One region of the Adlercreutzia shanghongiae genome, then DNA from elsewhere that is predicted to be linked to it. Evidence: riboswitches for the same ligand, from Rfam matches in the RefSeq annotation. Region 1 holds a riboswitch; the other holds the start of a gene.

Region 1 (5,796 bases):
CAGATTGCTCAGCTTGGGGCAAAAACGCACCGCAAAAGGCCTGGTCAATCCACCGCCGCTGACGCACGGCGCGGCACTTTCGACATCCAATGTCTAACAAACCCGTGAAATTTGCAAATTTCACGGGAAAACTTTTCTCGCGCCTAGTGCGCGTCCAAGTCGACCGTGAGTCCCTCCATGATGTCGTTCACCGTCTTCATGGCGCACATCTTGCCGCACATGGTGCAGGTGCCCTCGGTGGAAGGCGGGGCGCTCTCGAAAACGGCACGGGCGCGGTCGGGATCGAGCGCCAGGCCGAACATCTCTTCCCAGGCCACACGGCGGCGCGCGTCGCTCATGCGGTTGTCGCGGTCGCGGGCACCGGGCACTCCCTTGGCGATATCGGCCGCATGAGCCGCGATTTTAGTGGCCACGAGTCCCTCGCGCACATCGTTGGCGTCGGGCAGACGCAGATGCTCGGCCGGTGTCACATAGCAGAGGAAATCGGCGCCCGACATAGCCGCCACCGCGCCGCCGATGGCCGCGGTGATATGGTCGTAGCCGGGCGCGATATCGGTGACGAGCGGCCCCAGCACGTAGAAGGGCGCCTCGTGGCACAGCCGCTTCTGCAGCTTCATGTTGGCAGCGATCTCGTCGAGGGCCATGTGCCCGGGACCTTCCACCATCACCTGCACGCCAGCATCCCAGGCGCGGCGGGTGAGCTTGCCGATTTCGATGAGCTCGGCGATTTGGGCCGCATCCGTGGCGTCGTAACCGCTGCCCGGGCGCATGGCATCGCCCAGCGAGATGCACACGTCGTGCTCGTGCAAGATGGCCAGCACCTCGTCGTAGTACTCGTAGAAGGGGTTCTCGCGGCCCGTGGCCTCCATCCAGGCGAAAATGAGAGAGCCGCCGCGGGATACGATGTTGGTGAGGCGCCCCGTTTCCTTGAACGACTCGATGACCCGCCGGTTCATGCCCGCATGAATGGTGACGAAGTCCACGCCGTCCTCGGCATGGGCGCGCACTACTTCCAGAAAGTCCTCGGGAGTGATGGCGATGAGCGCCTTTTCCAGATATCCGATGGCATCGTACATGGGCACGGTGCCGATCATGGCCGGCGACTTCTCGATAAGCCGACGACGAAACGCGCGGGTCTTGCCGGAGTTCGAGAGGTCCATGATGGCGTCGGCGCCCAGCTCCAGGGCCACATCCACCTTCTCCCACTCCAAAGCCTCGTCGGCCAAATCCCCGGAGATGCCGAGGTTCACGTTCACCTTGGTGGAAAGCGGCACGCCGTCAAGGGTTTCGCCCACGCCTTCGGGCGCGAGGCTCTCGTGATGGATGTTCGCCGGAATGGCGATGCGCCCCGCAGCGACGGCGACGCGAATGACGTCGGGGTCGCGCCCCTCAGCGGCGGCCACGGCCTCCATCTGGGGCGTGACGATGCCCGCGCGGGCGAAATCGATCTGCGTGACGAGCCCGGCAGCATCGGCCAGGGCGGCGGAAGCGCACGCCATCTCGGATGCGGCGATACGTTCGACCATGGAAACTCCCTTCGTTGGCATTACCCATATCAGGTTCGTCGGGTCGGAGCAATGCGGTGCTCCCTCTCAGCCTGCCCGGCCGCCGTACGGCTGCAAGCTCCCCAGCTATGAGGTTGTGAAAACAGTATAGGGAAGACGGGACGCGCGGCGGGCGGCGCGGGCGCGGGCGGGCGCCCTACAGGGGCAGGAACACCGCCAGCGTGCCGCTTTCTGCGGCGATGCGGGCAGGGGCGGCGGCGAACTCGTTGGAAAGGCCCCAGCTGGTGCGGTTCGTGAGGGTGACGTGGTCGAGGGAGTACTTCAGGCCCTCTTCCACCACGCCCGTGCTGGCGTCGCTGAGCGAGAAGACGGATACGAGGGCACCAGGCTCGCCTTCCACGCACAGCTCTGTGGGACCGACGAGAAACGCGATTTGGGAATCGGCGCCCACGGCCCGCACTTCAAGACCGCGCTCGGCGAAAGAGGCGAGCAGCTGAAGGTTTGCCAGCGTATGGTCGAGCCGGCCGCCGAGCGCACCGTACACTTCTACCGCATCGGCGCCGCAGGCCAGGGCCTCCTCCAGCGCCAGCTCCATATCCGAGGCGTCCTTTTCGGGCGGGAAGTCCTTCACGGGCACGCCTTCGGGCACATAGCCCAGCGAATCAAAATCGCCCAGGGCGAGATCGGGTACGCAGCCTGCGGCCTCGAGGGACGCATAGCCGCCGTCGACGGCGATCACCGCATCGAAGGCGCCGGCAGCGCAGCGCAAGACGAAATGGTCGATGTTTAAATCGGAGGCTCCCACCAACGCTATCGTTTTCATTGCTACCTCCAGGTATTCCCTTCGTTACCGCTGAGATCCTTCGACTCCACGCTGCGCGCTCCGCTCAGGATGACACCGCAAACATGCTTCCCGCTTTGGCAAGTTCTGCTACAATACCACAGGCGAGCGGGCCAGACGGTCGCGTATCCCATCGAGGGTGCGAGGAAAGTCCGGGCTCCCCAGGGCAAGATGCCAGCTAACGGCTGGGCGGGGCGACCCGACGGATCAGTGCCACAGAAAAGAAAACTCCCCTGCGCGAAACGTGCCGTACGAGCGGCACGCACGAAACAGGAGAAAAGCTGAAACGGTGCGGTAAGAGCGCACCAGCGCGCTGGCAACAGCGCGGCTTGGTAAACCCCATCTGGAGCAAGCGCAAATAGGAGCGCCCTACGGTTGCCCGCCGTGCGCTCGGGTTGCGTGCTAGAGGCGCGAGGCGACTCGCGCTCGAGATAAATGGCCGTCCTAAGACAGAACCCGGCTTACAGGCCCGCTCGCCTTTCTTCCACAAAATAAAAGAACGACGCACTGGTCGTTCGTAAAGTCAGCGAGAGGCTCTGGCACGTTTCAGATTCGCCCGCCTTTGCACCAAGTTGGCTTCGGCCAACGCCGAGTGCAAAACAAGGGTGAATATGAAATGCGCCAGAGCCTCGCAGCGTCGAGTAGTCCGTAGGGCCGTCAGGCCGCACGGAACAATTTAGTCGATCTCTTCGAACTCGAAGTCGTCGGCGTCGCCGAAGCCGGAGAGGTCCTTCTCGTAGGCCGAGGCAACCGGTGTGGCGGCGGCCACAGCCATGCCGGTCGCGGCAGCCGGGGCAGCGGGAGCGGCCGGCGTCACGTAGGCCGAGGGGGCCACGTACTCGTCGATCTCGAAGTTGCCGGTAAGTCCGGGCACCACATCGTACTCGCCATCGAAGGCGTTGGCGGCAGCCGGCACGTTGGCGCCGATGTCGGCCAGCTTGCGGGAGGCATCGGAGATGATGTCCTTCAGCAGGTCGGCGTACTCCTCGCGGGCGTCCTCGCGGTCGTCCTGCAGCTTGCGGATGGCATCGATCACGTCCTGGCGGTCGGTGTTGGCGCGGTCGATGATGCGCTGGGCCTCGTCGCGCGCATCCTGGATGGTCTCCGTGGCGTTCGCGTTGGCCTTGGCGAGAATCTCATCGGCGGAACGCTGGGCGATGATGAGGGCCTGGGCAATGGCATTGTCGTCGGCGCGCTTGTCGGAAAGCTGGCGTTCCAGATCGGCGATGATGGCGTCCTTCTGGGCGAGCTGAGCATCCCACTCGGCGTTGTCGACCGGGGCGACAGCCACCTCGGAGATGGCCACCGTGGAAGCAGCCGGGGCGTCGAAGCCGCTGAAGCGGTCGGCCTCCAGCTGGTCCTGCAACGAGGCGATGGTGTCGTTCAGGATGTCGATCTCATCGGCGACATGCTCCAGGAACACGTCCACTTCATCCACATCGTAGCCCTTGCGGTCGATGGAGAAGCTCTGATTGTGGATGTCGGAAGCGGTGATTGCCATGTAGGTACCTCAGTTTCTTACGATGTTACGTTGCTGTAGCGTCGGAATGCCGGCCTTCTGAACCTAGAAGATCATTACCAGCAAACGTACCCCGAATTGTAATACAAGCAGAGCAATGATGGGAGTCACGTCCACCATTCCTCCAAGGGGCGGAACTAATTTTCTGAACAAGTTCAGATACGGGTCGCAGAGCTTGCCCAGAGCGCGGTAGATATCGCCGATAACGCCGCTTTGGGTGTTGGGCAGCCAAGACATCATCACGTAGATGAAAATGATCATGGAGTAGGCGTCGGCCAGTCTCACGAGAAGGTAGGTCAGCATAACTTGAAGGCTCCTTTGCCCTGAGAATCGTTGAAGAGGCCTATGCGATGCCCTGCGTGCGCAAATACGAGCGCTCGGCCTCGGACAGCTCGTCGATGCGCGTAAGGGCGAACACCTTGTTGCCCACGCACTCCACGTTGGCATCCAGCGCGCTGGCAACCCCGAAGGAGAAGTCCAGGATGCGCTTGGCCAGCGCGTCGGGGGTGGCCGCGAGGTTCAGCACCACGGCGTTGCCGAGCTTCAGGGCCGTTGAGACCGCCTCGGCATCGTTGTAGACAGAAGGGGCGATGACCTTCAGCGTGCGAGAAGGAGTAAAGCGCGAAGAGGAGGCGCTCGTCGCCCGCGACGAGGACACGCGATCGTCGGCAGGGGGCGTGGTGGGCTCGAAGAGAGAGTTCAGGCCCTCGGAGCGCGCATGGTGCACCGCCGAGGCGGCAGCGGACGCGGCGGCCGTGCCCTCGGGGGTCATCTGCGGCGGCAGCGAGGAGTCGACCATAGTGCGAAACGAATTGGAGCCGCCGCGACGCGGAGATGCCGCCTCGTCCTCGGGCAGCGTGGGCACCGCCGTGCGGGCGCGCACATCGTCGATGGAGACGAGGCGCGGCATGGAGGAGCGGCCGCGGGGGCGCCCGCCGGGCTCGCGCGTGGTCACCGAGTCGTAGCGATCGTAGGCAGAGCCGGCAGCGCGGCCGTAGGACTCGTCGTAGCCGTACTCGCCGTAGTCGTCGCCCTCGTCGTACTCTTCGTAGTCCTCGTAGAACTCCTCGTAATCGTCCTTACGGCCAAATCCCAGTTTCGACTTGATATCGCCGAACATGCTCTTGCCGTCCATGGGGCCTCCTGCTTCGTGTGGGCGCTGCCGCCCGTCGTACTTCTAAGGTCTCAGGGGCACTGGTGCCCCGCAAAGTGTTCCGCTCATCATAGCAGGTTGAGCGCTATTCCTGATAAGATTCACTAAAGATGGCCCGACCGACGCGCACAATGGTCGCCCCCAAGGGAATGGCCTCGCGCCAATCGTCGCTCATGCCCATGGAAAGCTCGGTAAACGCGACGGCTTCCGCCTCGGGAAGCTCGGCGCGAATCTCGTCGGCCAGAGCAGCCAGACCCGCGAAGGCGGACCGCGCGGCAGCCCTATCGCCCGCAGGAGCCATGGTCATCAGGCCGCGCACCCGCACATGGGGCAGCGCGGCGCAGGCCTTCACCAGCGCGGCGGCGTCGGCGGGAGCGACGCCGCTTTTCGACTCCTCCCCCGACACGTTCACCTCGATGAGCACGTCCTGCACCTTGCCAAGCTCGGCGGCGGCGCGCTCGATTTTCTCCGCATGGCGAAGCTGGTAGAGCGAATGGATGAGCGACGAGGCGGCCACGATTTCGGGAATGCGGCGCGACTGAATGTTGCCGATGAAGTGCCAGCGGGCCTCGGGAAACGCTTGGGACTTCGGCACGATCTGGTCGGGACGGTTCTCGCCGAAGTCGCGCGTGCCGCCCTCCAGGGCCGCGGCCACGCCATCGGGCCCCACTGTCTTCGACACGGCCACCAAAAGCACGTCTTCGGGCGCCCGTCCAGCCGTAACGGTCACCTCGGCCACTTCGGCAGCCACCTTCTGATAACGCTCGGCAATACCCAT
Region 2 (5,796 bases), on a different contig from region 1:
CGAACGTGGCCTCCTTCACGACGGCCATCACCTCGTCCCATTCGCCCTCGATTTCCGTGAACATAGAGGTGGTGCGATAGGGAAGGCCCGAGTCGCGAATGACGCGGACCGCCTCGGCCACGTAGGGCGCCAGCTCGTCTCCCACGCCGAAGGGCGCGATAGCGACAGCGATCAAGGTATTCATGGGGCGACCTTTCTAGAGAACGGTGAGCTGCAGAGGGGCTTCGGCGACGTCTTCGGGAGTGAGCTGATAAAGAGCGTCGAGGAAGGCGACTTGGAAGCTGCCGGGACCGGTGCATCGTTCGGCGGCGCGAGCGCCAGCGAGGTTGTAGGCGGCTGTGGCGGTGAGGGCCGTCACAAAGGGGTCGGCCACGCAGGCGTAAACGGACGCGACGCCGCCGAGCGAACAGCCGGAGCCGGTGATGCAGGTCATGAGGGGAGAGCCGCCGGCAAGGCGTGCGACGCTAGTGCCGTCGGTGACAAGGTCGGTGGCGCCCGATACGGCCACGGCGCCGCCCGTGAAGCGGGCGATGGCCACGGCAGCGCGCTCGGCGGCGTCCACAGAATCGGTCGTGTCCACGCCGCGCGGGCCGTCGGCGCCCGACGCGGCGGCGCTATCGAGTCCCCACAGCTCTGCCACGGCGATAATCTCCGAGGCGTTGCCGCGCAGAATGGTCGGCTTGTCGTCGCGGACCGTCTGGATGAGCTGAGTGCGCAGGCTGCCGATGCCGACGCCCACCGGATCGAGCACCCACGGCTTGCCCGCAGCAGAAAGCGCCCGGGCTGTGCGGGGAATGCTCTGCTCGTAGATGGGCAGCAATGTGCCCAGGTTGATGTAGAGGGCGCCTCCCATGGCCGCCACGCACTCGCCCTCGTCGGGCAGGTACACCATGGCGGCCGAGCCGCCCACGGCCAGCTGGGCGTTGGCCACGAAGTTCTGGGTGACGGTGTTGGTGATGGAGGGGGCCAGCGGGTTGGTTTCGCGCACCTCGCGCACGGCGCGGGCCATAAGCGCGCGCAGCTCTGCTGCGGTGCGGGTAGCGGAAGGTTCGGACATGGCGGTTCCTTTCCGGAAGCCGGGGCGCTGGCTGCGGGTCGCGCAAAAAAAGCGCCTCCCGCAGGAAGCGCCCTTTTGCTCGTGAGCATGCTCCCTACGACAGTGTTAGCTGACAGGTTCGAAGGGTTGGGCGCAAGGCCCTCTCAACCGCGTCGCGGCTCCTGGCGGTGCCACAGGGCGGTACCCCTGCATGGGTCTCAGGGTAGCACGGCCGAGCCGTGCTAAGATGCTCGCATGAATCTACGGGAGAAAAAAGACGGCATCGGCACGATTGCCTCGGGCGCTAAAGAGGGCCCAGGCACGGTTATGGCCGCCATGAGCGGCGGCGTCGACAGCTCGGTATGCGCGCTGCTGCTGCAAGAGGCCGGCTATGAGGTCGTTGGCGCCACCATGGTGCTTCGCGATGGCACACCGGCAGAAAGCGTGGCGAAGGACGAGGACGGCGCAAGCTGCGGGTCGAGCGCCGATGTGGAAGATGCGCGGACGGTTTGCCGGCGTCTGGGCGTGGACCACTACGTCTTTGATCTTCGCCATCGTTTCGGCGAGGCGGTTGTCGACCGGTTCTGCGATGACTATCTGTGCGGGCAGACGCCGAATCCGTGCATCGACTGCAACCGCTATCTGAAGTTCGAAGCGCTGCAGAAGGCCCGGCGCGAGATGGGGCTCGATTACGTGGCCACGGGACACTATGCCCGTCGGGCGTGGGATGAGGACGCGGGGCGCTGGAAGCTTTTGCGGGCCTGCGATGCGGCCAAAGACCAGAGCTACGTGCTGTACCATCTCACCCAGGATACGCTGGCTCACATGTTGTTTCCCCTGGGGGAGCTGACCAAAGGCGAGGTGCGCGAGCTGGCTCGCGCCCACGGATTCGTTACGGCAGAAAAGCCCGAGAGCCAGGATATCTGCTTTGTGCCCGACGGCGATTACGCCGGGTTCATCGAGGGGCATCGCGGCGCGGCTGCTGCGTTTGAGCCGGGGGACATCGTGAATCGGGAGGGCCGGGTGCTGGGGGAGCATGGCGGGCTTGTCCATTACACCATAGGCCAGCGCAAGGGCATCGGTGTGGCGGCGCCCGAGCCGCTGTATGTGTTGGAGAAGGATTTGACGGCCAATCGTCTCGTCGTCGGCTTCAAAGACGAGACGCTGAGCCGTGGCGTTGTGGCTTGCGACGTTAATCTCATCGGCGGCGAGTCCTTCGCGGGTTCGCGGGCGGTTCAGGTGAAGACCCATTATCGTCAACGCCCCGTAGCGGCTATCGTCGAGATGTCTGGCGACGACGAGCTGACCATCACCTTCGACGAGCCCCAGCGTTCCGCCGCGCCCGGCCAGTCCGCCGTTCTCTACGACGGCGACGAAGTGCTCGGCGGCGGCGCCATCGTGCGGGCCTTCTAGTTTGAGACGTCAAATTCGATAACGTTCAATAGCCCCCAAAGTCGTTGCTTTGCGAACGGCGCGACGACGTTGAGTTCTGCATCTCAAAAAAGCGACGGGGCGCCTTCAGGCGCCCCGAACACTTGGGAGGGTAGGGAGGTGCGGCGAAAGCTGCACGGTGGCAGGTGCTTACTTGCTCGCCACGGCGCGGCCGACGACGTAGCCCTGGGTGTGGCAGCGACCGAGAGAGAGGCCGGGCACGGTCATGGGGTAGTCGGGGCTGCCGAAGAAGTTGCCGGCGCAGTTGCCGATGGCGTATAGGCCCTCGATGGGCTCGCCCTCGGCGTTCAGCACCTGCATGTCCTTGTTCACGTTCACGCCGTGAATGATGGTGGACAGGCCGATGTGGCGATGGATGCCGTAGAAGGGAGGCTGCTTGATGGCCTTCAGGAACTGGGCCGGCTTGCCCATGTCCTCATCGATGCCCTTCTCGGCCAGCTCGTTGTAGCGCTCGACGGTCTTCACAAAGGCATCGACGTCGGTGAGGCCGAGCTTCTGGCCGAGCTCTTCTAGGGTATCGGCAGAGAAGGTGTTGATGAGGCTCTCGTAGACGCCGGTCTTCTCGCCCTCGACCTCGGGCATGTAGCTCGCCATGGCCTCGGGCGGCAGGGCCACTCCCGGCCAGCCCTCGGTGTCGGCCATGTAGTTGCTGTCGAAGATCTGGCTGTACCAACCCTGGTCGGCCTCGCTGCGCAGGAAGTTGCCCATGACGGCCATCTCGCAGGCGGCCTCGTTGCAGAAGCGCGAGCCATCGTTCTTCACGGCCAAGAACGGCATGTCGGCCATGGAGCCCGGGCCGGCGTCGAAGTCGTGCTGCACCTTGGAGCCGCAGGCGTCCTCCATGCAGGCGCCCGCCCACACCATCATCTTCTGGCCGTCGCCGGTCTTGTTCTGCTCCTTGCGGTAGATGTTGGCCATGGCCGGCTCGTAGTAGGCCATCATCTCGTCGTCGTTCTCGTAGTCGCCCGTGGCCACGATGACGCCCTTGGTGGCATTGAACTGGATGTAGCCGTCGGCGCCCTCGGCGATGACGCCGGTCACGGCGCCGGACTCGTCCTGCACGAGCTGGGCGGCCGGGGTGGAGTAGAAGATCTCGACGCCCTGCTGCTCGGCCCAATCAGCGATGTCGCGCATGCCGTTGCCGGTGTTGTAGGGCTTCGGACCGAAGTCGAAGGCGAAGTAGGTGACGTCGTAGCCGTTGATGTTGCCGATGTTGCCGGTCCACTTGGCGGTGGAGTCGACCATCTGGGCGCCGGCCTGCTCGCCGATGTTCCACAGCCACTTCAAGGCCTCGCCGGAGTTGTAGGCCCAAAGGCGCACCTGCTCACGGTCGGACATATGGCAGCAGTCGGCGTTGATGAGAGACACCACGGCCTCCACGCCGCCGGGAGCCGTCTGGTCGACGATGATGGAGTCGCAGGTGTTGCCCTGGGACACCGCCGTGGCCTCCTTCTGAAGCAGCGCCACCTTCGCGCCGGCCTCATGGGCCGAGATGGCGGCGGGCACGCCCGCAGCGCCGGCGCCGATGACCACGACGTCGTAATCGCGGGTGTCGGCGATGTCGGTGATGGGCTCGGGCTTCACGAAGAACGCCGGGGTGCCGTCTCCGGCTGCCGCGGCGCCCTCACCGGTGGCGGCTACCGGCTGCTGGGGCGCGCAGCCTCCGAGCATGGACGCGCCCATGGCGCCCGCGGCGGCCACGCCGCCGAACTTGAACAAATCCCTGCGAGAAATGCTAGCCATAAATTCCCTCCTTAGTAAGCTAGACGAGCGCCGCGCTTCGGCGCTCCGCAAACGGCATCCGGCCGTCTTGCTGCTGCCACCATAAAATCTCGAGCATCCTCACGCATCGACCGATGGGGCAAAATGGCGGTCTAATTTCGTAACCCAGGACCCTTATCCGCCCTATAACCCCCTTCTATAACCCTTTATTTTGGGATGAGGAGGGCTTTTGGGAGGGACTCGGGAAGCGGCAAGGGGCCTCGATGATTTATAATTCGAACCATCATCTTTTCGAATCCCCGACAACTGAAGAGCGGTTTTGAGTGAGGAGGGAAGGTCATCGTGGCCGATTGCGCTTCGACGACAGAGGGTGCGTCGCAGGAGACGGCGCCAGACAGAGGATCGCTTTTGCGACGAGCGCAAGCTGCGTTTGCCATACCGTTGGTCTTCCTCGGCCTGGGACTCTATCGCGCGTGGATCGAGATTGTGTTTGTGGGGACGTTCGTTTCGTTTCCCTCCGCCACGGTGACGGTGCGCGATTTCTTCGATTGGACCATGGTGGCGACTGCCATCGCGTGTACGCTGCTTGCTCGCCGCATTGGCCCGTTCTTCAATAAGCGTGCGCCGTTTGTGCTCGGCGGGGTGGCTCTGACGGTTTCGACGGTGTTGATGTTCGCGAGCTGCTGGGTGCCGACGTTGGCCTCGTGGTCGGGGTATGTGGCCGCCGTGGTGGGTGGCTTCGGCATTGCCTTGATGATTCTCGTTTGGAGCGAGTTGTACGGCTGTCTTAACCCTTTGCGTGTTGCGCTGTACTATTCGGCTTCCATCGTTGTCGGCGCCTTGGTGCTGTACGTGTATCGCGGCTTCATGCTGCCGTGGCTGTTCGTTATGACGACTCTTCTGCCCGCCGTGTCGCTCGTGGCCGCCCGCCGCGGCTTCTCTCTGCTGCCGCCGCCCGAGCGTCCGGCAACGACGTGGACCCAGTTCTCCGTGCCGTGGAAAGCCGTGTTGTTTATGGCGGCCTACGCTTTCGGTTACGGCCTTATGGAGGGCGGCATGTACGTGGGGTCCTTCGGCCCCCATTCGGCTCCTGGAGCCGTATGCGTGGCGGCCCTTGTCTTTTTGGGAGTCGCCTTCCGCGGCGGCCGCTTCGATTTCTCGCTCATCTATCGCTTTGCGCTGCCCCTTACGGTCATCGCCCTGTTCCTCGTGCCGGTTTTCGGTCATGTGCCGGGGCAGGCGGCGAATTTTTGCATGGCGGCGGCCTATACGGCGCAGTCGATCCTCATCATGCTTATTTGCGCCAATATCTGCTATCGCTATGGCGTTTCGGCGGTCTGGCTCTTTGGCATCGAGCGAGGGGTGCGCCAGGTGTTCATGTGGCTTGGGCGCGTAATGGCCGACGGCGTGGAGAGCTTCGAGGCCTTCGACGCCATGGGGGACGTGGCCGTATCGGTGCTCGCCGTGGTGGCTGTGGTGTTTGCCACGATGCTGCTGCTCTCCGAGCGCGACCTCTCGAGTCGCTGGGGCGCCAATTTCCTTGCCGGCGGTACGGATTCTGCAGACATGATTCGCAAGCAGGAACT

The links. Region 1 has a riboswitch for thiamine pyrophosphate ahead of thiC (phosphomethylpyrimidine synthase ThiC). Riboswitches for the same ligand answer to the same signal wherever they lie in the genome.
Region 2: another riboswitch for thiamine pyrophosphate. It lies ahead of thiM (hydroxyethylthiazole kinase); the one in region 1 lies ahead of thiC (phosphomethylpyrimidine synthase ThiC).

What each region holds. Positions count from the first base shown of each region.
Region 1 covers NZ_JAYMFI010000001.1:8,856-14,651, forward strand. Annotated here, with positions in the region: gene thiC (phosphomethylpyrimidine synthase ThiC) at 144-1,526, opposite strand; TPP riboswitch at 1,516-1,640, opposite strand; gene VJ923_RS00070 (thiamine diphosphokinase) at 1,702-2,328, opposite strand; RNA gene rnpB (RNase P RNA component class A) at 2,452-2,826, shown strand; gene VJ923_RS00080 (DivIVA domain-containing protein) at 3,023-3,847, opposite strand; gene VJ923_RS00085 (YggT family protein) at 3,911-4,168, opposite strand; gene VJ923_RS00090 (cell division protein SepF) at 4,209-5,000, opposite strand; gene VJ923_RS00095 (YggS family pyridoxal phosphate-dependent enzyme) at 5,104-5,796, opposite strand.
Region 2 covers NZ_JAYMFI010000011.1:30,284-36,079, forward strand. Annotated here, with positions in the region: gene VJ923_RS06405 (MTH1187 family thiamine-binding protein) at 1-184, opposite strand, end outside; gene thiM (hydroxyethylthiazole kinase) at 197-1,057, opposite strand; TPP riboswitch at 1,132-1,255, opposite strand; gene mnmA (tRNA 2-thiouridine(34) synthase MnmA) at 1,292-2,449, shown strand; gene VJ923_RS06420 (FAD-binding protein) at 2,618-4,231, opposite strand; gene VJ923_RS06425 (helix-turn-helix transcriptional regulator) at 4,553-5,796, shown strand, end outside.